One region of the Actinoallomurus acanthiterrae genome, then DNA from elsewhere that is predicted to be linked to it. Evidence: riboswitches for the same ligand, from Rfam matches in the RefSeq annotation. Region 1 holds a riboswitch; each other region holds the start of a gene.
The links. A riboswitch is a leader RNA that binds a small molecule or an ion and turns the genes downstream of it on or off. The one in region 1 is predicted to bind cyclic di-AMP.

Region 1 (6,685 bases):
GATGGCCACCGCCCACAGGTGACCGATGTCGCGCGGGTTCAGCAGGCGGTCGATGGCCTCATAGGCGGCCAGCGCCGAAGAAGCGGCGATGGTCACCACGATGGCGATGCCGGCCAGGTCCTCGGCGCGGCCGTAGCCGTAGGTATAGCGGCGGTTGGCCGCCCTTCGGCCGAGCACGAAGGCGATGCCGAGCGGAACCGCCGTCAGCGCGTCGGCCGCGTTGTGGATGGTGTCGCCGAGCAGAGCCACAGATCCCGACAGTGCGACGACCGTCGCCTGGATCACCGTGGTAAGCCCGAGGATGCCCAGCGACAGCCACAGCGTACGCATGCCCTCGCGGGAGGTCTCCATCGCCGTGTCGACCTTGTCCATGGCCTCGTGGCTGTGCGGAGTGACGAAGTGCGCGAGCTGGTGGCGGATCCGCGCCCACCGGCCATCACCGTGATCGTGGTCATGGCCATGGTCGTCGTGAGCGTGCTGACGCTCACCGTGGCCGTGGCCGTGGCCGTGGCCGTGGTGGTGCTCGTCGTGAGCGTGGTCGTGCTGGTCGTGGCGGTGGGGTTCGTGAGTGTCGGTGTGCTGGCTCACGGGCGGTTGCACCTTTCGCGGCTCGGGGCGGGGGATGGGATTGGACTTCGGGTCGCGACGCCTCCATTATGTGCATATGAACGCACGCATGCATCTATCAGGTGCGCACGGCTCGCAGGAACCAGATGATGGCAAGCGGATAACGGTGGCCGTCGAGGTGCTCGGACTGCTCGCCGACCGCACCCGCCTGACCCTGCTGCGGCGTCTGGGTGAAGGCGAAGCCGACGTGACGACGCTGGCCGAATCGTGTGCCGCGTCGCGTACCTCGGTCAGCCAGCATCTCGCCCGGCTACGCCTCGCCGGGCTGGTGACGACCCGCAAAGAGGGCCGCCGTGTGATCTACAGCCTGGGCCACGGGCATCTGCGGCGACTGGTCGACGAGGCGCTGAGCGTGGCCGACCATCAGATCGGTCATCTGCCGGCCCACGACTGACCTCGCCGGGGAGCGCGCGATCGGCGCGGGTATGCCCGAGTGGTGACAGATATGTAGCGAATCAGACACCATGCTTCGCCATATTGGCTGCCGCACGACGTCAAGGTCGGGGGCCGTGGTTCGCGGCGGGCAGGGTGATCCAGACGTCGGCTCCGCCGTCGGGAGGGTTGACGGCCCCGTAGGTGCGCCGTACGTGTGGGCGATGGCGGCGGTAATGGCCAGGCGCTCCGCAAGGGCGGGATCGAGATCGTCGAACTCCACAACCACAGCCTCGACGAGCAACCCCGCCTGTTCTACATGCACTTCTGGGCCACCGGCGACGGCGTCACCCTCGCCCAGGAACTCCGTCCGGCCCTGGACGCCACCAACCTCAAAGCCGCCACCGGGTAGGGAGACAGTGGATGCCCGCTGGGCCCCGGAACGACTCTTACTCCATCAGCAGGAAGGTCACTACAGATGAGGCGCGCACTGTCGTCGCTCGTCGCCATGGTCGCCGCGGCCGTGCTCGCGGCATGCGGGGGCGGCGCGGCGAACACGGACCAGACGATGACCGGCCATGCGGCGGAGGGGCACGCGGTCGCCGTTAACTCCATATCGGTGACCGCGGGCCACAACGCCCAGGACGTGATGTTCGCGCAGATGATGATCCCCCACCATCAACAGGCGATCGTCATGGCCGACCAAGCGGCCACCAGAGCCTCCTCACCGCAGGTCAAGACGCTGGCCGCGCAGATCAAGCAGGCTCAGGGCCCGGAGATCCGGAAGATGACCGGCTGGCTCAGGGACTGGGGAGCGCCGATGCCGTCCCCGGGCGGCATGCACATGGCCGAGGGGATGATGTCCGAACAGGACATGAAGAGACTCGGCACGCTGTCGGGCCGCCCCTTCGACCGGATGTTCCTGCAGATGATGATCAGACACCACCAGGGCGCCGTCACCATGGCCAGGGCCGAAGAGTCCCAAGGCTCCAACCCGGACGCCAAGGCCCTGGCGGCCTCCATCATCAGCTCCCAATCCGCCGAGATCGCCAAGATGCGCCACATGCTCACCGGCATGTGACCCAGGGGGACCGTACGAGGCCCGGCGCCACAAACGATTCAGGTCGTGAGGGCTTCCGGTGCGGTCCGACAACTCGCGGTACCGCCGCGTGAGAACCGTCACGGGCGGCTGGCGCCCTCGTAATGGGCTACCCAGTATGGATTCGACAGGCTGTCGAGCCTGATGAAGTCACCCGTCTTCGTCGCGTGGATGAACTTCCCGCCGCCGACGTACATGCCCTCGTGACCCATGCCGAGGAAGTAGACCAGGTCACCGGCCTGCAGGTCGGACTTGGAGACATGCCGAGTCGCGGCGTACTGGTCGGGCACGACCCGCGGGAGGTTCACACCGGCGGCGCGCCAGGACATCATCGTCAGCCCGGAGCAGTCGTAACCCTTCGGGCCGGTGCCACCCCAGATGTAGGGCTTGCCGATCTGGGCGTAGGCGTACTCCACCGCCTTACGCGCCGGCCCCGAGGCAGGCCCGTTGTAGGTGCCACCGGCTCCCGGGCCGGGTGGGCTCGCGGATTCACCGGCCTTGCGCAGGAGGCTCTTCTGCTTGGCGATGGCCTTCTCGACGGTGGCCCTGCGCTTCTTCAGCTCGGACGCCTTCTGCGAGACGGTCTGGTAGGCGGATTGGGCCTCCGTCTGTTCCCGGCGCAGACGCTGCGTGGAGGCCAGGAACGCCGCGAGCTCTTGCCCGCGGTTGTTCGACAGCTGAGTGAACGCCGACATCTGGTTCAGCGCCGCGTCCGGGTCCTTGGATGCGAGCACGGTGGCGGTGGTGGAATCGAGGCTGCCGGTCTTGTACGCGTCGGCGGCGATCTGCGCGACCCGGGCGTGCAGTCGTTCGTAGACGCGCCTCTCGCTCTTCGCCTGGCTGTTGAGCGCCTTGAGCTTCTTCTTCGCGGCGTCCAGCTCGGTCTTGGCCTTGTTGTACTGATCGACGATCTTGTCGACCTGGCCGTTGAGCTTCTCCAGCTCCTTCTTCGCCGCCGCGGCCGACGGCTTGGGCGCGGCCTCGGCCGGGGCCGCCATGAGGGCCACGGTGACCGTGAGCGAGACCGCCGCGTACAGCCTGAGCGATCGAGGCCGCCGCAGGTGACCTGCGGCGTACGCGTTCGTGACCGGGCGATAGAACGCCACGTGAGAGCTCCTCTCCTTGGCCGCCTACCGGGTTAGCTGTCGGGCTCGGGCCGGAGTAGCCCTACCGGAGCGTCGTACGCTCCGGATTCGCCCCTCAAATCTCGGGTCCCCGGTTCCCTCGTGGGATTCGGCGGTCGGCCGTGCCTCGTGTGAAGCATGGGGCGGCCGATCTCTGACGGAGTGTAGGAGATTTTTGGCGCGCTTTGCCACCTGTCGGACCGAGCGGATGCGTCCTCTGACCAAGCGTGACACCTCGGCATGCGGCGTACGTCGGGGAGCGGGGCTCGGTGCCGGACGCCATGATGGCGGGTGTCGGTGTGAGTCCGACGAGGCCGGCGGCGCTGATCGCATCGGTGCGGGGGTTGCCGCCTCGACCATCCTCCGATCCCGCCGTTGCCGCGCGGACTTCTCGCCGTCATGGAGCGGATCGGAGGCCGGGGGAGATGTCCGACCGGACCTCTCCTATGTCAGGTAGGAGTTAGGCTCTGGCGAGAGGGCTGCCGCGCGTGCCGTACGTGGCGGCGCTTGGGCTGGTCAGCAGAAGAACGGCGTCGTGGCGAGCCAGCTCGCCGAGATCACGGTCGGCAGGGCGACGGAGGTCATCGCCGTGATCCACGTCAGGCGCCGGGTGAGGCCGTTGTCGGCGATGGCGGGCGAGGTCTCGAGCCGGGCGAGCCGTCGATCGAGGGCTGACGCACCGGCACTGTGAGCGGCCAGACCGCCGATCGGGTTCGGCGCGATGGCCAGCTTCCGCAGCGCGACCGCCACCACGTGGCGACCCCAACGTCGGGCGGCGACGTCGTCGGCGGTCATCTCCAGCAGGATGGGCAGGCAACGGCGGGCGTCACTGAAGGTCGGCAGCCAGAACAGCGCGGCCCCGAGCGCGTCGACGGCCGTGAGGAACAAGTGATGGCGGTAGCGCAGGTGTGCCCGTTCGTGGGCGAGGACCGCCTGGAGCTGGGTGTCCTCCAGTTGGTCGAGAGCGCCGCTGCTCAGCACGATCGGGCGCTTCCGTGACGGAACACAGTAGGCGATCGGTATCGGGTGATCGAGAACGCAGACGTCGTCGATATCGCCCGGATACCGCACGACGAACTGCAGTGCCTCCTGATGGCGACGGCGCTGCGTCACGGTGCGCCGGTACCGCTTGACGGCCACGTACGTCGCGGCGACCGCGCTGAGGAGAAGGGCGACGTTGAAGGCGTACGAGGCCGGACCGCCGCCTCCGTTGTGATGGTGCCAGCAGTCGGCCACCCGTTCCGCGACGCGGTGCACCAGGCCATGCCGGCCGGTCGACACCACCGCGATGACGCCGATGAGCGCGGCGAGCGTGCCCGCCAGGGTTCCCAGCCATACGAGTGCGGCGATCCGGGGAATCCGCTGGCACCAGGCGCTCCGGCTCAGCAGCGGGCCGGCGCTGGCGCCGAGGGCGACGGTGACCGCGCCGAGCGTGGCGAGGGTGTTCACGGACGTGATTCCGTGGGGGCCGAACGCTGGGCGAGTTCCACCAGGAGCCGGTGCGCGTCCTGCGGGTCGATGGTCTCGGCGAACCGGGCCAGGACGGGTCCGCGGTCGGTGGTCTCCGCCAGTGCCTCGGCCATCACCTGCGCGACGTGATCCTCACGGCTGCGCGTCGGGGCGTACCGCCATGCGTTGCGGTCCGCCGTGCGGGCGAGGAAGCCCTTCTGGACGAGCCGGTCAGCGACGGTCTGCACCGTCGTGTATGCCGACCGCTTCGCGGATCCGGCGTTCACCTTCTCCATCAGCTCGCGGATGAGCAGCGGCTTCTGGGCATCCCACAGCGCCTCCATGATCGCTCGCTCGAGCGGCCCTGCGATCGCCACCTGTCCGCCTCCATCCCTGAGCCCGCACCATTGTGACCTATCGATTGAGATCCATATACCAGCTCATGCCTTCGCCGAACGTGAGCAGGACGACCTCTTGCTCGCCGATGAGCGATGGACGGGCTGGCAGCGGGCCGACGACGGTCAGGCGCCAGCGTTCCGCTTCGGCTCGATGTCCCGGGACGAAGCGGTACCTGCCGAGATCGGGATGCCGCCAGTAATCGATGACGGCTTCCACGCGCCACGTGAGGCCCTCTTCGCCCTCGATCCACGTCGGGCGCCCGACGCCGTCGAACACGTCGAAGGTCACTGTCACGCGCCGCACGGCACTCCGGCTCCGGTCGGTGCATGCCTGGAAAGTGGCCGTTCACGTCCGGAGAGGGCCCAGACGGGCGAGTGACTCCTTCGCCGCACCTGGCGGGGTTCACGGCGCACGCGACCTTGTGGTCGATGTCTCGGACCGACGTGATCGATGAGCATCTCCTACAAAGGATAGTAGGACCTGGCGTGCTGCAGCAATCCAGGCTGGCGGGTGGCCGCTGGCCGTCGTGGATGTCTTGCTTACCTCGGGTGGGGATGGAGGGGGTTGTCGCTTCCGGTGGCATTTCTACTACATTGTGTCGGAGTTAGGGTTGCGATCCACCTCCAACCCGGGGGTCCGGCCCCCACCGTCGTGGCCTCCGGCGGTCCCGTTACCGGGGCACTGAGGCGTCCTCCCTAACCCCTGTGGGTCGGAAATAGCGTGCCGGAGGAAGCCACCGACACGAAGAATGAGGAACGCATGCAGTACACGAGGCTGGGAAAGTCCGGGTTGCGCGTCTCCCGCATCGGCCTGGGATGCATGAGCTTCGGCCGGGATGAGTGGAATCCGTGGGCGATGACCGAAGCCGGACGTCCTGGAGGGCCGCATCGAGCCGGGTCGGGTGTTCGACCGCACCGTGGGTCTGGACGGCGTACCGGACGGCTATCGCGCCATGGCCGACCGTGAGGCGCTGAAGGTCCTCGTCAAACCGTAAGGCGACGGCTCCTACGGTGCTCATTCCGCAGGGGCGGGCGTGCTCGGCCGGAAGTGAGGTCAGCGATGCCGGGGTTCCCGCGTGGTCGCCTTTGCCGCGGCCGGCTCCCGGTCGAGCGCGACCATCACGTCGTACTCGGGGGTGCCGGGTGCCGCGTGGTAGGCGACCAGGCGCCGGCCGGAGCCGTCCTCCAGTTGGAGCGAGTGGTAGGCGAAGGTGAAGGTCCCGGCGTCGGGGTGATGGAAGGTCTTGGTGCCGTGGCTGTGGCCTTTGACGTCGTAGCGCTCCCACAGGCGGGCGAAGTCGGGGCTCTTCGCGAGGAGTTCGTCGACGAGGCCGGTCAGGTCGGGGGCGTCCGGTTCGATACCGGCCAGAGCGCGCAGGCGGGCGACGCAGCCGCGAATCTGGTTCTCCCAGTCGTCGAACAGGACACGGGCGGTGGGGTGGAGGAAGACGTAGCGCACGATGTTGCGCTGGTTCTCCGGCCAGTCCTCCAGCTCGGCCATCAACCGCAGCCCGCCGGGATTGGCGGACAGCAGGTCCATGGTGCGGCTGACGATATGCGCGGGATGGGGGCGCAGGCTCTCCAGCATCAGCTCAAGGCCGGGATCCACGGTCCGG
Region 2 (6,685 bases), 4.2 Mb from region 1:
GATCGACCCGCGTTGGTGCACGTCTCGGCCGGTGCCGGCGCACCCCGTCGGGCCCGCGTCAGCGGACCTTGGGGGCGATCGACCCGCGTTGGTGGACGCCGTCGGCCGGTGCCGGCGCACTTCGTCGGCCCGTCGGCCCGTCGGCTTGCGTGAGTGGGCGGGGTCGGTCCGTCGGGCCTGGGCCAGCGGACCCCGGAGTCGCCCTGCACCAGAGCACGCCGTTTGGCCGTCGGCCCGTGTCAGCGGACGCCGATGGCGGTGACCCCCTGCGTCGTGGGGACGAGGACGAGCGACCCGGCGAGGGTCGGGGAGGCGAAGCGGGTCACCGTGCCGACGCGCCGGGAGGCGATGGAGCTCCCGTCGGACTGGGACAGGGCGTGCAGCACGCCCGCTTCGGTGTCGAGGGTCCACACCGCGCCGCCGCCGACGACCGGCGATCCCTTGATGGCGGCTCGCGCGGTCCAGACCCGGCGCAGGTCGCCACCGGAGGAGACATCGACGCGCTGCAGGCCGTTCTCACAGGGCAGGAACGCGGAGAAGCCGGACCGGGCCATCCCGCCGAAGGCGACGCAGCCGGGCAGGGAGGCGCGCTGGCCGCCGATCCCCCCGAGGTCGCGCGCGTCGAGCAGGTAGATGTCGCCCGTCTTGCCGGCGATGAGCACCCGCCCGCCCGGGAGCAGAAGGGGGCCCGTCGAGCCGAGATCCTGGTCCTCGCTGTTCTCCGAGCCCCAGTTCTTCGGCGCGAAGTACGACAGGCGGCGGGACAGGTCGGGGGACAGCCGCAGCACCGAGTCGCTGCCGTCGTAGGCCCCGCCGACGCTCGCGCCGTTCCCCACGGCGACATAGACGTCGCCGGACGCGCCGATGGCCGGGCCGGACGGCGCCCAGATGCCGCCCATCCGGCTGGTCGGAACGGCGTACGAGGCGACCGGGCCGTGGCCGTCGGTCCGGGACGCGGCGACGTAGCCGAGGTAGTTCCCGCAGTCGCCGGCGAGGCCGCCGAACGGCACGTACACCCGGCCGCCGGCGACCGCGAGGGCGCCGCGCTGCTGTTCCGCCGTACGGTCGCGGCCGGCCGCGACGTCGAGGCCGCGCGTGAACCGCACGCCGCCGTCGGCGGCGTTCAGCGCCACCAGGGTGTGCTGCGCGCCGGTGGTCTCGGTCGCGACGAACACGGTGCGCGTCGTGGCGTCGTACGCCGGCGTCCCCGTGATCCCGAGCGGGTCGATGTTCCCGCAGGGCAGCGTCGACTGCCGCACGGGCGTGCCCAGGTGCCGCTTCCAGACCTGCCGCCCCGTCGCCAGGTCGAGCGCGTAGACGGTGTCGTTCTCCGTGCCGACGTACGCGGTGCCGCCGACGACGACCGGCTGCCCGTACACCGCGCCGTCGAGCCGCGCGGTCCAGGCGTCCGCGAGCGTACGTGGTGCGGGGAAGCCGGCGGCGTACCCGGAGCGGTCGTTCGACCCGTGGTACGTCGGCCAGGACACGGCCGTACGCGCCGGCGCCGAGGCGCTCCCGGCGATGCGGCTCGGCGACGGTGAACGGGCGTCCGCTCTCGACTCGTCGCCGGAGCCGCATGCCGCGGCGGCGGTGAGGACGATGAGCGCTACACCGTACGCGATCCTGCTCATGGCCCATTCTCACCACAGCCGGTCGTCCGCAGAGGGCGTTCGGCCATCGTGTCGCGGATAACGCGCATCCCGAGCGCGATCGCGGCGCCCGCCGCGGCGCCGGCGGCCACGTCGCCGGGATAGTGCGCGCCGGTGTAGAGCCGCGAGTACGCGACCACCGCCGCCAGGCACGCGACCGGAACACCCACGCGCCATGGCGCCTCGCACATCAGCGTGGTGCCGAACGCCGCCGCGGCCGCGCTGTGCCCCGAAGGGAAACCGGGACTGTCGGGAACCCGCCCCGGCCGCCGGTGCGACGAGGCCGGCGGGCGGCGCCGGTCGAAGACCCACATGCGCGCCACGTTGGCGGCCACTCCGGCCACCGTCATCGCCGCGACCGCCCGTCCCGCGGCCCGCCGCGACCGCCGGTCGCCACCGGCCGCCAGCAGCGCCGCGATCAGCCACCAGATCAGCAGTTGATCCGCGGCCCGCGAGGCCCGCGGCATGACCTCGTCCAGGACTCCGCCGCCGGCGGATGTCACCATCCGCAGCAGGCGCTCGTCGGCCCGGCGCCACCACCGCACTCCGGTCCTCCCATCGCTCGGCCTCCACCAGGTAATGAGGTGGGGCTTACCCGGAGTACGCGCCGACTACCGGGACGGGGTCACCGGAGGTAGTCCGGGTAGCCGTACCCGACGACCTCGGAGACGGGGCGGACGCGAATCTTGACGGCCTCGTCGGTGTTGCCCTCGACGGTCTCGATCGTCCCGTCGTGATCGTCCTTGACCACGAGACCGACGTGTTCGATGCCGTCGACGGTCTTGTCGCCCGAGAAGGAGAAGAAGACGACGGCGCCGGGTCTCGGGGCGGCGCCCCACCGGCCCCGTTGCTGGAACCACTGGGCGTGGGTGTGCGTGAACGCGTCGACTCCGATGCCCGGCGCGCCGGCCCGCGCGCCGACCCAGGAGACGAACATGTCGCACCAACTGGCGTCGGCGTAGTCGCTGATCTTCCCGCCGTACCGCTGGGCGCCCGTCTGGGCGGCCGGGGTGGACATGAACCACTGGTTGAACTTCGTGCCCCCGGCGGCGTCCGCCGTCGTGCCGACCTGCGAGAGCGCGACCTTCAGCACGTCGGTGGCGGACGCCGTCTGGAGGTGACCCTTCAGCACGATCATGTGCCTGAGCACGGTGTCCAGGTCCGGGACCGGGTTGTGGTCGGCCGCCGCGGAGGCGGGGATACGGGAGTACGGGGCCGCACTCACGGACAGCTCGGTGGCCACGGCGGCGCCGACGATGGTGATACCGGCGATCGCGGCCTTGAGCGCCGCGCGCTTCAGCCCGGACGGAGGGGGATGTCGAGCGGACACAGGGGTGCTCCTTCGGCTTCCATGCCGCTTACCGGGTTAGCTGACGGGTTCGGGCGTGGAAGCTGCCCTACGGCACGATGTGCCGATTCACCCCGATGACTTGGTGGGTCCCCGGCTCCGCGAGGTGCGGACTCAGCGGGCGCTCGCTCGTGCGAGCGGCTCGTACAACAGCGTAAGTCACGCGTCAGGGCGCCACCGCTTCGGCGAGCGCGCGGAAGATGAGTGCGGTCGAGGTGGCGCCGGGGTCCTGGTGGCCTTGGCTGCGGGGCCCGAGGTAGGAGGCGCGGCCCTTGCGGGCGATCATGGGGATGGTGGCGCGCATGCCCGCTTCCGCGGCGTCCGCGGCGGCGGAGGCGGACGCGCCGAGGGCGGCTCCGCCGCGCACGGCCTTCTCGAACGCTTCCACCGCCGGACCGAAGGCATCGATCATGGTCTTGTCCCCGGGGCGGGCGGCACCCAGTTTCTGCACCGCTTCCAGGCCCGCCCGCAGCGCTTCGAGCAATTGTTCGGCGGTCACGCTCGGTTCGGTGAGTTGCCTGCCGATGGCGCGGAACGCCATCCCGTACAGGGGGCCCGCCGCACCGCCGACGCTCGACGCCAACGCGGTACCGGTTTTAGTGAGAATTTCCCCTATCGTGCCGAATTCTTTGCCATTGAGCGTGCTTTGCACGACGGAGAAGCCGCGCTGCATGTTGACGCCATGATCGGCGTCGCCGATGGCCGCGTCCAGCCGGGTGAGATAGTCGGCATCGCGGTATATCGCCGCGGTGATCCCCTGCACCCACGCCAAGGTCGTCTCGATGTCCATTTCGCTGTCCAAGGCGGTGAGTCTGGTGACATCGTTACCGACCAGGCTAAGGGTCACGGCAACCGGATGGCCGGGCGGCACCGAAGAAGGTGACCGCGGAAGCGGCAGCCCAGGGACGCTCGTCGACCCTGTGATCAGAAGCCGGTTCATGGATGCTGAACCGAGTTCGCAGACCCCGAAGTCCGACCGCCGTCCCGACATCTCGGCCGACGACGGTCCCGTAAGAGCGCAGGGGAGTTGCGGCCCGGCGTCTGTCTCGCATGCTGAGCGCGGATGGAATCCGCGGGCCGTTCGCTATTGCTGAACCGAATTCAGAGTTCTAGATTGATGTTCATAACAACTTGCCGATCGTCCCTCACCCCCGATGTCCGGTGGGGCGGTCGAGCCGCTGCGGAAGATCGGCAGCGGATGATCTCCTGCTCCCGGCAACGACGACAGGCGGCAGGCCGGCGGCCATTTCATCGATGGCGATCAGGGATATGCCCTTTCCGGCCAGAGGAGATCGGGTGATCTGCTGACGTGGAGAGGAAATGGGAACAGCCGCAACGTGCCGGCCGGTGGGGAACCTGCCGACGGAGATGACGAGTTTCATCGGCCGCGAGCGCGAACTCGCGGAGGTGAAGCGGCTCCTGGGCGCCGGCCGTCTGGTGACGCTGACCGGCGTCGGCGGCGTGGGCAAGACCCGCTTGGCGTTGAGCGCCGCGACCGACGCCCGGCGGGCGTTCCCCGACGGGGTGTGGCTGGTCGACCTGGTCGCGTCGGAGACGCCGAAGTCACCCGTACGGATGGTCGCGGAGACACTCGGCCTCCGGAACGTCGAGGACCCGGCCGGGTTGGCGCGGCGTCTCGCCGGAAAACGGATGCTGCTCGTGCTGGACAACTGCGAGCACCTGATCGACGAGTGTGCGGTCCTGGTGGGGGACCTCCTGTGCCAGACGACCGACGTGCGGATCCTGGCGACCAGCCGGCAACTTCTCCGCGCCAACGGGGAGCACGTCCTGGAAGTGCCGTCGCTTCCCGTGCCGGAGAGCGATGCGGCGTCGGCGGACACGGTGCTGCGGTACGCGGCGGTGCGCCTGTTCGGTGAGCGGGCGTCGGCCGTCGTGCCGGAGTTCGCCGTCTGCGACGAGAATGCCGCGGCGGTGACGAGGCTTTGTCATCGGCTGGACGGCCTCCCGCTCGCGATCGAGTTCGCGGCGCTGCGGCTGCGGATCCTGTCGGTGGAGCAGATCGTCGATCGGCTGGACCAGTTCTTCCGGCTCCTCCGCTGCGACTCTCCGGTCGTGAGTCCGCGCCAGAAGTCGTTGCGCGGGCTGATCGACTGGAGCTACGACCTGTGCTCGGCCGAGGAACGGACGCTGTGGGCCCGGCTATCGGTCTTCTCCGGCGCGTGCGATCTGGAGACGGCGGAACAGGTATGTGACGACGGCATCCTCGCCGACGCCGTCCTGGAGGCGGCGGCCGGCCTGGTGGAGAAGTCGATCCTCGGCAGGGAGCCCGACGGCTCCCGGACGCGGTACCGGCTGCTGACGGCACTGCGCCGGTACGGGCAGGACCGGCTGGTCGAGTCGGGTGAGGAGCAGGCCGTACGGCGGCGGCACCGCGAGTGGTACCGGGACCTCGCCGAGCAGGCCGGAGCCGAGTGGTTCGGCCCTCATCAGGTCGAATGGCTCGATCGGATGGCCGGCGAAGAGGCCGAGTGGGTCGCCGCGCTGGAGTCCTGTCTGGACGAGCCGGGCGAGGAGCGGACCGCCCTGGAGATGGCCGCCGCGTTGGGGAGCCATCCGCTGTCGTTCTCCTCGCTGGGCGACGGCCACCGCCTGCTGCAGCGGGCCCTCGCCGCAGACCCTTCTCCCAGTACCGCACGGGCCAGGACGTTGTGGGCCGACGCCTGGCTGTGCCTGCGGCGCGGCGACCTCCCGGCGGCGGCGCCGCTGCTGGAAGAGTGCCGCGACCTCGCCGAGCGGCTCGACGACCAGGCGCAGCTGGCCGGGGTGGTCCACCTGACCGGTCTGGCGGCGGTGCTGAAGGAGGACTTCCCACGCGCCTGCGCGCTCCTGCGCCGGGCGCTGGCCTACTATCGCGCCGCGGGAGACCACGGGCGGGCGTGGACCGCGCTGCTGCACCTGGCCACGGCCGCCGTCTTCATGGGCGACGCCCGAGCCACCGACCTGTGCCGGGAATCCGAGGAGATGTGCGAGTCGGCCGGTGCCCGATGGTCCCGCCGGGAAGCACAGTGGATCACCGGTGTGGACCTGTGGCGACGCGGTGACGCCCGGGCCGCGACCGGCGTGATCCGCCAGGCCCTGCGTCCGCCGCGTGTCCCCTCGGAGAGCCTGGGCCTCGCGTACTGCGTCGAAGCGCTGAGCTGGATCGCTGCCGATCAGGATCAGCACGAATACGCGGCCGAACTGCTGGGCGCCGCAGACTCCCTCTGGCGGTCGGCCGGGGCGTGGCTGCCCGCACTCGGACCGGTGGCGCGTGCGCACACCGACTGCGAGACCGGCCTCAAGCGAACACTCGGCCAGGACGCCTTCGCCGTGGCCCACGCGCGCGGCGCACGGCTCACGCTCGAGCAGGCGATCGCCCGAGCCCGGGACGAAGAGCCCACCGCGTCCAAAACGGCGGGCCGGGCTGAAACGGGCGTCGCCGCCGCCCTCACCCGCCGGGAACGCGAGATCGCGGAGCTCGTCGCGCGGGGCTTCAGCAACAAGGACATCGCCAGCGCCCTCGTCATCGCCCCGCGCACCGCCGAAGGCCATGTCGGGCGCATCATGAACAAGATGGGTTTCACCTCCCGAACCCAGGTCGCCGCCGTGTGGGCCGCGCAATACGGCATCGGCTGACCGCACCGGCCGTCCACCGGAAAGCCGGAAGGCGATTCATCATTGACGAACG
Region 3 (6,685 bases), 3.0 Mb from region 1:
GATAGAAGACCAGGAACCGGAGCCGTCCGAGCCGGTCCTCGGTCGCCGCGCCGAAGATGAACAGGTAGACCATGTTGCCGAGGATGTGGGCGACGCCGCCGTGCAGGAACATCGACGACAGCGCCGAGAGCCACGGCCGCTTGTGGTACGGCTTCGGGTGGCAGGCGGCGGCGACCTCCTCCGGCACAGGGTTCTGCCGGTCGGAGAGCAGCTCGTTCGGGACCGCGCCGTGCTTCAGCAGGAACGTCACCTGTGCGCACCTGCGCTGCTCCGCGCTCTCGTCGTGGTGCCCGATCGAGGCGATCGGCGAGAGCAGGAAGACGACCACGTTGGCGGCGATCAGGAAGTAGGTGACCAGGGGCGCGCGCCGCGTCGGCTGGTTGTCGTACAGCGGCAGCGCCACACCTGCTCCTATCGCATCGGCCGACCGGCGCGGTCAACCTTACGGGAATCGGGGCCCTGAACGGCATTCTCGATCCACCGGCGGACGCTCTCGGCGCCGTGGGGCGGGCAGGTCCACGTGCCGTCGACCTCGACCAGGCGCACGCCCGGTGCGTCCAGCCAGCGCAGGACGCATTCCATCTCCTCGGCGGAGGCCCGCGGGGTGGCCCCGATGCCGGGACGGACGGTCTCGGCGGTGGCGACGAGCGCCTCGACGTAGGGGACGGGGTGGGCGTTCGGCGGGACGGTGCCGGCGGCCGCGAGCCGGCCGTGGCGGACGACGTGCAGCTCCCAGCCGCCGTCGAAGGCCGGGCGGGCCGCGACCAGCTGCGCGAGCCCGGCCAGGGCCGACAGGCGCTGGCAGCGGGCGGCGCCGCGGACGAAGGCGGCGAGCCGGTCGCGCTGGACGGCGGCCTCCTCGTAGCGCAGCTCCGCGGAGAGCCGGTCGATGCGGGCCCGCGCGGCGGCGACGACCGGCCGGACGTCGCCCTCCAGGATCGTGCGGGCGTGGGACGCGTGCCGGGCGTACTCCTCCGGCTGCTGGCGGCCCTCGCAGGGCGCCCCGCAGCGTCCGAGCTCGGCGAGCGCGCAGGTGGCGGCGCGGCCGCTCTCGATGAGCCGCAGGGTGAGCCGCTGGGTGCACTGGCGGAGGGGGACGGCGTCGTGCACGGCGGCACGCGCCTCCTCGGCCGTCCGGACGCTGCCGAACGGGCCGAGGTAGACGGCGCCGTCGTCGCGCACCTCCCGGACGATCGACAGCCGGGAGAACGTCTCGGCGGTGAGCTTCAGCCAGACCGCCCGCTCCGGGTGACGCGACCGCCGGTTGTAGCGCGGCTTGTGCGCCGCGATGAGCCGCAGCTCGCGGACCTCCGCCTCGAGCGGGCTGGCGCACACGATGGTCCGGACCCGCTCGGCGATCCCGATCATCTCGCGGACGTGGCGGCGGGTCTCCGACGCGGTGAAGTACGAGGTGACGCGGCTGCGCAGCCGGCCGCTCTTGCCGACATACAGCACCTCGCCGCGGGCGTCCTCGAAGAGGTAGACGCCGGGCGCGGCGGGCACGTCGGCGGCCAGGTGGCGCTTGCGGCGCTGCTCCGGCGTCGGCGCGCGGGTGAACCCGGTCAGCTCCTCCAGGGTGTCGACGCCGAACGCGCCGGCGCGCTCCAGCAGCCCGTGCAGGACGTCGACCGTGGCCCGCGCGTCGGTGAGCGCGCGGTGGCAGGGCTCGACGGCGGTCCGGAAGAAACGGGAGAGGGTGGCGAGCTTGCAGTTGGGGACCTCGTCGCGGGTCAGGAGACGGCGTGCGAGGTCGGCGGTGTCCACGATCGCCGGCGTCGGCCAGGGACGCTCCTGCGCGGCGCAGGCGGCCTTCAGGAAGCCGATGTCGAACGGCGCGTTGTGCGCGACCAGCACGGCGCCCCTGGCGAACTCCAGGAACGAGGGCAGGACCTCGCCGATCGGGGGAGCGGCCACCACCATCTGCTGCGTGATGCCGGTGATCACCGAGATGAACGGGGGGATCGGCATCCCCGGATCCACCAGCGTGGCGAACTCGCCGACGATCTCGCCGCCGCACACCTTGACCGCGCCGATCTCGGTGATCGCGTCCGCCTTGGCCGAGCCCCCGGTGGTCTCGAGGTCGACGACGACGAAGGTGACGCCGGCCAACGGGGTGCCGAGGTCATCGAGGGTGCCCTGCACGGCAGGGCCGACGGAGGCCATGGCGGCACCGTACGCGCGTCGACCGACAAACCCTGTGACGGACCGGTGCCGGATACTGCGGGGTATTCGTCAAGGGGATTGCGGACCGAAGGTCGCCAGGGCGTCTACGCTGGGCAGCGACGGCGACACGGAGCCCGGTGCACGCGTCCCGCACCAGCCCCATCCGCGCGACTCGTGAGGAGTAGATCATCGACACCGGCCCGGGCGAACACCTCGATCAGCCGCTCCCCGAAGCGGTCCGGCAGCGCGTCGTCGAGGCCGCGGCCGACGTGATCGGCGCGCTCCGGCCCGACGAGATCCCCCCACCGCTCCGGCGCGTCGCCCGCTTCGAGCCGCGCCGCCGCGCCCGGCTCGCCGCCACCCTCATCGCCACCCAGCTCGAGGACGACGCCACCTTCCGTGAGCGCGTCGCCGACGTCGTACGGGAGAGCGAGCCCGTGCTGGGCGAGGCGATCCTGGCGGGGACGGTGCCCCCGGCCGCCGACCCCGTTACCGTCGCCGCCCTCGCCTACCTGCTCCGCCCGGCCGGCTGGACCGAGCGGGTGGACACCGCGCGCCGCGACCTCGAGCAGTCGGCGGCGGCGGCCGAGGAGGCGAAGGTCATCCGGCAGGTGGCCGAGCTCCGCGAGCAGATCGCCGCCGCGAAGGCCACCCGCTCCGAGGAGGCCGACCGGCTCCGCGCGGAGCTGCGCGAGCTCCGCGGCGAGAACACCGAGCTCCGCAAACGCCTGCACGAGGCACGGGGCAAGGCCAAGCGCGAGCACGCGCGCGCGGAGGACCTCGACCGCCGCCTCGGCGAGGAGCGCACCGCCGCGTCCGTCGCGGCGGCCACCGCCGAGGCCGAGCTGCGCCGGCTGCGCAGCCGCCTGTCCCACGCCGAGTCCGCCGCGGAGAGCTCCCGGCGTGCCGCCCGGGAGGGCCGCAGCGTCGACGAGGCCCGGCTGCGGGTCCTCCTGGACGCCCTCACCGACGCCGCCAAGGGCCTCCGCGACGAGATCGCGCTGCCGCCCGGCATCACCCGGCCCGCCGACAGCGTCGGGGGCATCACGCCGAGCCGCCCCGGGCACCGCACGCTGCCCGGACGCGCCCTCGCCGACAGCGACCCCGCACTCCTCGACCAGTTGCTCACCCTCCCGCAGGTCCACCTCATCGTCGACGGATACAACGTCACCAAGACCGGCTACGGCGACCTGCCACTGGCCGACCAGCGGACCCGCCTGGTGTCGGGCCTGGGTGTGCTGCACGCCCAGACCAAGGCGGAGGTGACATGCGTGTTCGACGGCGCGGAGCTGAACGCCCCGGTCGCGGTCCAGGCGCCCCGCGGCGTGCGCGTGCTGTTCAGCGCGCCGGGCCAGACCGCCGACGAGCTCATCGCCCAGCTCGTACGCGCGGAGCCCAGCGGGCGCGCCGTCGTGGTCATCTCCTCCGACCAGGAGGTCTGCGACTCGGCCCGGCGGGCCGACGCCCGGCCCGCCCCCTCATCCCTCCTCCTGCGCCGCCTCGGCCGCACCTGAGCCTCTTCGGCCGCGCGGGTGGCCTTCGCCGTGCCGGAGGCGCGCCAGAGGGCGCTGCCCGGCCGCCCACTCCGCTCGCCGCGTCGTCCTCGCTCCGGATTTGTCAGTGGGGCCTCTTAACGTCTCGTCATGACGAAGACACGAGGAGGAATTCGTGCTCATCGACTGCGAGAAGTGTGAGGTACGCAACGTCGCCTGCAACGATTGCGTTGTTTCCGCCATGCCGCTGATCCCGGCGTCGGGCCTGGAGATCGGGCCACTGGAGCGTCGGGCGCTGGGAGTTCTCGCCGCCGAGGGGCTCGTCTCGCCCCTGCGGATGACGATCATCGTCGACCGCGCATCGTGACGATTCGCGCGCGCAGTGTTGTGTGAATGACATGAATTGCTGGAATTCCAGGAGAAGCGGTTGTTACCAGCGTGAGACTTGACTAGTCTCACGCGCTGAGCCGGTCGCTGGTTCGTCGCCCCCCAGGCGACGGCGTCGGCTACCGCCGAGTCGTCACGTTCGGTGAGGTCGCCCGGGATTCGGGCGCCGGCCTCTCACCGACACGACGAGCCGGGGAACCAGGTTTCCGGGGTGAATCGGAGCATCACACGCTCCGTAGGGCGCCTTCCACGCCCGAATCCGTCAGCTAACCCGGTAGGCGGTCAGTGGGAGAGGGGCGTGCCGCAATCGTGGCAACACAGCGCAGTGCCGACGGCTCAGCCGTCGGATGGTCGGTGGGCGGCGGCATCGGCGGTCGCGTCCTGGCCACCCTGTGTATCGCCGCTTCGGCGGCCCTGGTTCTGCCCGCCGGTACGGCGGAGGCGAAACCGAAGCAGACGCTGAGCCAGGCGAAGGCCAAGCTGACCAAGCTGAACTCACAGGCCGACCAGCAGGACAACGTCTACAACAAGGCCAAGTCCCAGTGGGAGGCGGCCGACAAGCGTCTCAAGGCACTGAACGCCTCGGTCAAGCAGCAGCGGCAGTCCTGGGCGGACCTGCGGGTCCGCGTCGCGCAGATGGCCGCGTCGGCGTACAAGAACGGCGGGAACGACGCGGACATCCCGACCCTGGTGTCGGCCAAGGACCCGCAGTCCGTGCTCGACCAGATGTCGGCGTTCGCGCAGGTGTCGAAGAACCGCTCCACGGAGCTCACCCAGTTCCTGAACGCCGCGCAGTTGCTGCAGCGGCAGGAGTCGCAGGCCAAGCAGGCCGCCACCGACCTGGCGCAGAAGAAGAACGCCGCGCTCACCCAGAAGAAGAACATCGAGAAGACGATCGGGCAGCAGAAGGCCCTGATCAAGAAGCTGGGCCCCGCTGCCGACACCGGCGGCGGCGGTGACGACAGCGGTCCGATGCCGAGCAACTGCGGCGGCGGCTACACGGGATCGGCGACCGGCAAGGCGCGCACCGTGCTGGTGTGGGCCTACAGCAAGTGCGGTGTCCCGTACCTCTACGGCGGCAACGGCCCGCGCTACGACTGCTCCGGCTTCACGATGAAGGCCTACGCGGAGGCCGGGGTGAGCATCCCGCGCGTCGTGCCCGACCAGTACAACGCGACCCAGCGGGTCTCGCGGGCCAACCTGTCGCCCGGCGACCTGGTCTTCTTCGACAACCTCGGGCACGTCGGCATCTACGTCGGCGGCGGCAAGTTCATCCACTCGCCGCACACGGGGTCGTACGTCAAGATCGACAGCCTGAGCAACCCCTGGTACAGCTCGCACTACGTCGGCGCGGGCGCGCTCTAAGGACACGATTGCCATGGCCAAGGAGCGTACGATCATGTCCAGAACCGCGCGCTGGTCGGTGACGACCGCCGGGTTCATCGCCGTCGCCGGGCTGTCCCTGCCCGCCGTTCCGGCGCACGCCGACCCCGCCTCCTCGCTGAGCGCGGCGAAGAAGCAGCTGGCGAAGCTCAACGACCAGGTCGACCAGTTGGGCAACCAGTACAACAAGACGAAGTCGGACTACAAGGCCGCCCAGGGCCGGGTCAACGCCCTCTCCAAGTCGGTGCAGGCCGAGCGTAAGACGTTCCAGGCGCTGCGGCTGCGGGTCGCCCAGCTGGCCGTCGACGCCTACAAGACCGGGGACAACGGCTCGATCCCCCAGCTGCTCGGCTCGAAGGACCCGGACGCCGTGCTCTCGCAGATGTCGGCGTTCACGCAGATCGCGCACAACCGCTCGGCGGAGTTCCAGCAGTACCTCGCCTCCGCCCAGCGGCTGGAGCGGGAGCAGGCGCTGCGCGTGCAGGCGGCCCAGCAGCTCAAGGCGAAGAAGACCCAGCTCGAGCAGCAGAAGTCGCAGGCCGACGCGGCCGTCAAGAAGCAGCTGAGGCTGATCGACAAGCTCGGCGGGAACATCGACCCCGGCAGCTCCAAGGAGAACTGCTCGATCCTCGCCACGGGCAAGGCGGAGATCGTGCTGAAGTTCGCCTGTGCCCAGCTCGGTAAGTCGTACGTCTTCGGCGGGGCGGGCCCGAACGTCTGGGACTGCTCCGGGATCACGATGGTGGCGTTCGCCAAGGTCGGCATCAAGCTCAACCACTGGGTGCCGGACCAGTACGACGCCAGCCGGCGGGTGTCCAAGGCGGACCTGCAGCCCGGCGACCTGGTCTTCTTCCACGACCTCGGGCACATGGGGATCTACATCGGCAAGGGCAAGTTCCTCCACGCCCCGCACACCGGCGACGTCGTGAAGATCTCCAACCTGAGCGACGCCTGGTACTCCTCCACCTGGGTGGGCGGCGGCCGGCTGCTCTGAGGACCGCCGGGCAACTGAACAGCGGACGAGGGCGGGCCGGGCGGAGACTCCCGGGACACGGAGAGCATCCGGCACGCCCGCCACGTCATCGCGATCTTCCGCACCGGGTCACGGTGCGGAGAGTTACCCGCGGCGCACGCCATGCGCCGCTCGACCGGACGCGTTTCCGCCACCGGCGGCGCTAGGGACAGCGCCCCGATGGTGGGCCAGGTCCGGTTTGTCAGGAATGCAGAGAAACGGTCATCACCGACGTGGTCCATGGGGG

Region 2: linked by a shared signal. The riboswitch ahead of ACYVF7_RS10095 (CHAP domain-containing protein) and the one ahead of ACYVF7_RS29485 (C40 family peptidase) in region 1 are both predicted to bind cyclic di-AMP.
Region 3: linked by a shared signal. The riboswitch ahead of ACYVF7_RS43480 (C40 family peptidase) and the one ahead of ACYVF7_RS29485 (C40 family peptidase) in region 1 are both predicted to bind cyclic di-AMP.

Annotation. Positions count from the first base shown of each region.
Region 1 covers NZ_BAAHCO010000001.1:6,204,089-6,210,773, reverse strand. Annotated here, with positions in the region: gene ACYVF7_RS29505 (cation diffusion facilitator family transporter) at 1-588, opposite strand, end outside; gene ACYVF7_RS29500 (ArsR/SmtB family transcription factor) at 665-1,021, shown strand; gene ACYVF7_RS29495 (DUF1259 domain-containing protein) at 1,217-1,411, shown strand; gene ACYVF7_RS29490 (DUF305 domain-containing protein) at 1,478-2,080, shown strand; gene ACYVF7_RS29485 (C40 family peptidase) at 2,179-3,204, opposite strand; cyclic di-AMP (ydaO/yuaA leader) riboswitch at 3,210-3,347, opposite strand; gene ACYVF7_RS29480 (M56 family metallopeptidase) at 3,739-4,671, opposite strand; gene ACYVF7_RS29475 (BlaI/MecI/CopY family transcriptional regulator) at 4,668-5,048, opposite strand; gene ACYVF7_RS29470 (hypothetical protein) at 5,086-5,364, opposite strand; gene ACYVF7_RS29465 (helix-turn-helix transcriptional regulator) at 6,124-6,685, opposite strand, start outside.
Region 2 covers NZ_BAAHCO010000001.1:2,038,840-2,045,524, forward strand. Annotated here, with positions in the region: gene ACYVF7_RS10085 (outer membrane protein assembly factor BamB family protein) at 240-1,631, opposite strand; gene ACYVF7_RS10090 (phosphatase PAP2 family protein) at 1,628-2,194, opposite strand; gene ACYVF7_RS10095 (CHAP domain-containing protein) at 2,275-2,979, opposite strand; cyclic di-AMP (ydaO/yuaA leader) riboswitch at 2,991-3,127, opposite strand; gene dhaL (dihydroxyacetone kinase subunit DhaL) at 3,164-3,799, opposite strand; gene ACYVF7_RS10105 (ATP-binding protein) at 4,366-6,633, shown strand.
Region 3 covers NZ_BAAHCO010000001.1:9,228,507-9,235,191, reverse strand. Annotated here, with positions in the region: gene ACYVF7_RS43500 (rhomboid family intramembrane serine protease) at 1-403, opposite strand, end outside; gene ACYVF7_RS43495 (DEDD exonuclease domain-containing protein) at 412-2,163, opposite strand; gene ACYVF7_RS43490 (NYN domain-containing protein) at 2,433-3,677, shown strand; gene ACYVF7_RS43485 (hypothetical protein) at 3,832-4,023, shown strand; cyclic di-AMP (ydaO/yuaA leader) riboswitch at 4,209-4,340, shown strand; gene ACYVF7_RS43480 (C40 family peptidase) at 4,353-5,408, shown strand; gene ACYVF7_RS43475 (C40 family peptidase) at 5,443-6,420, shown strand.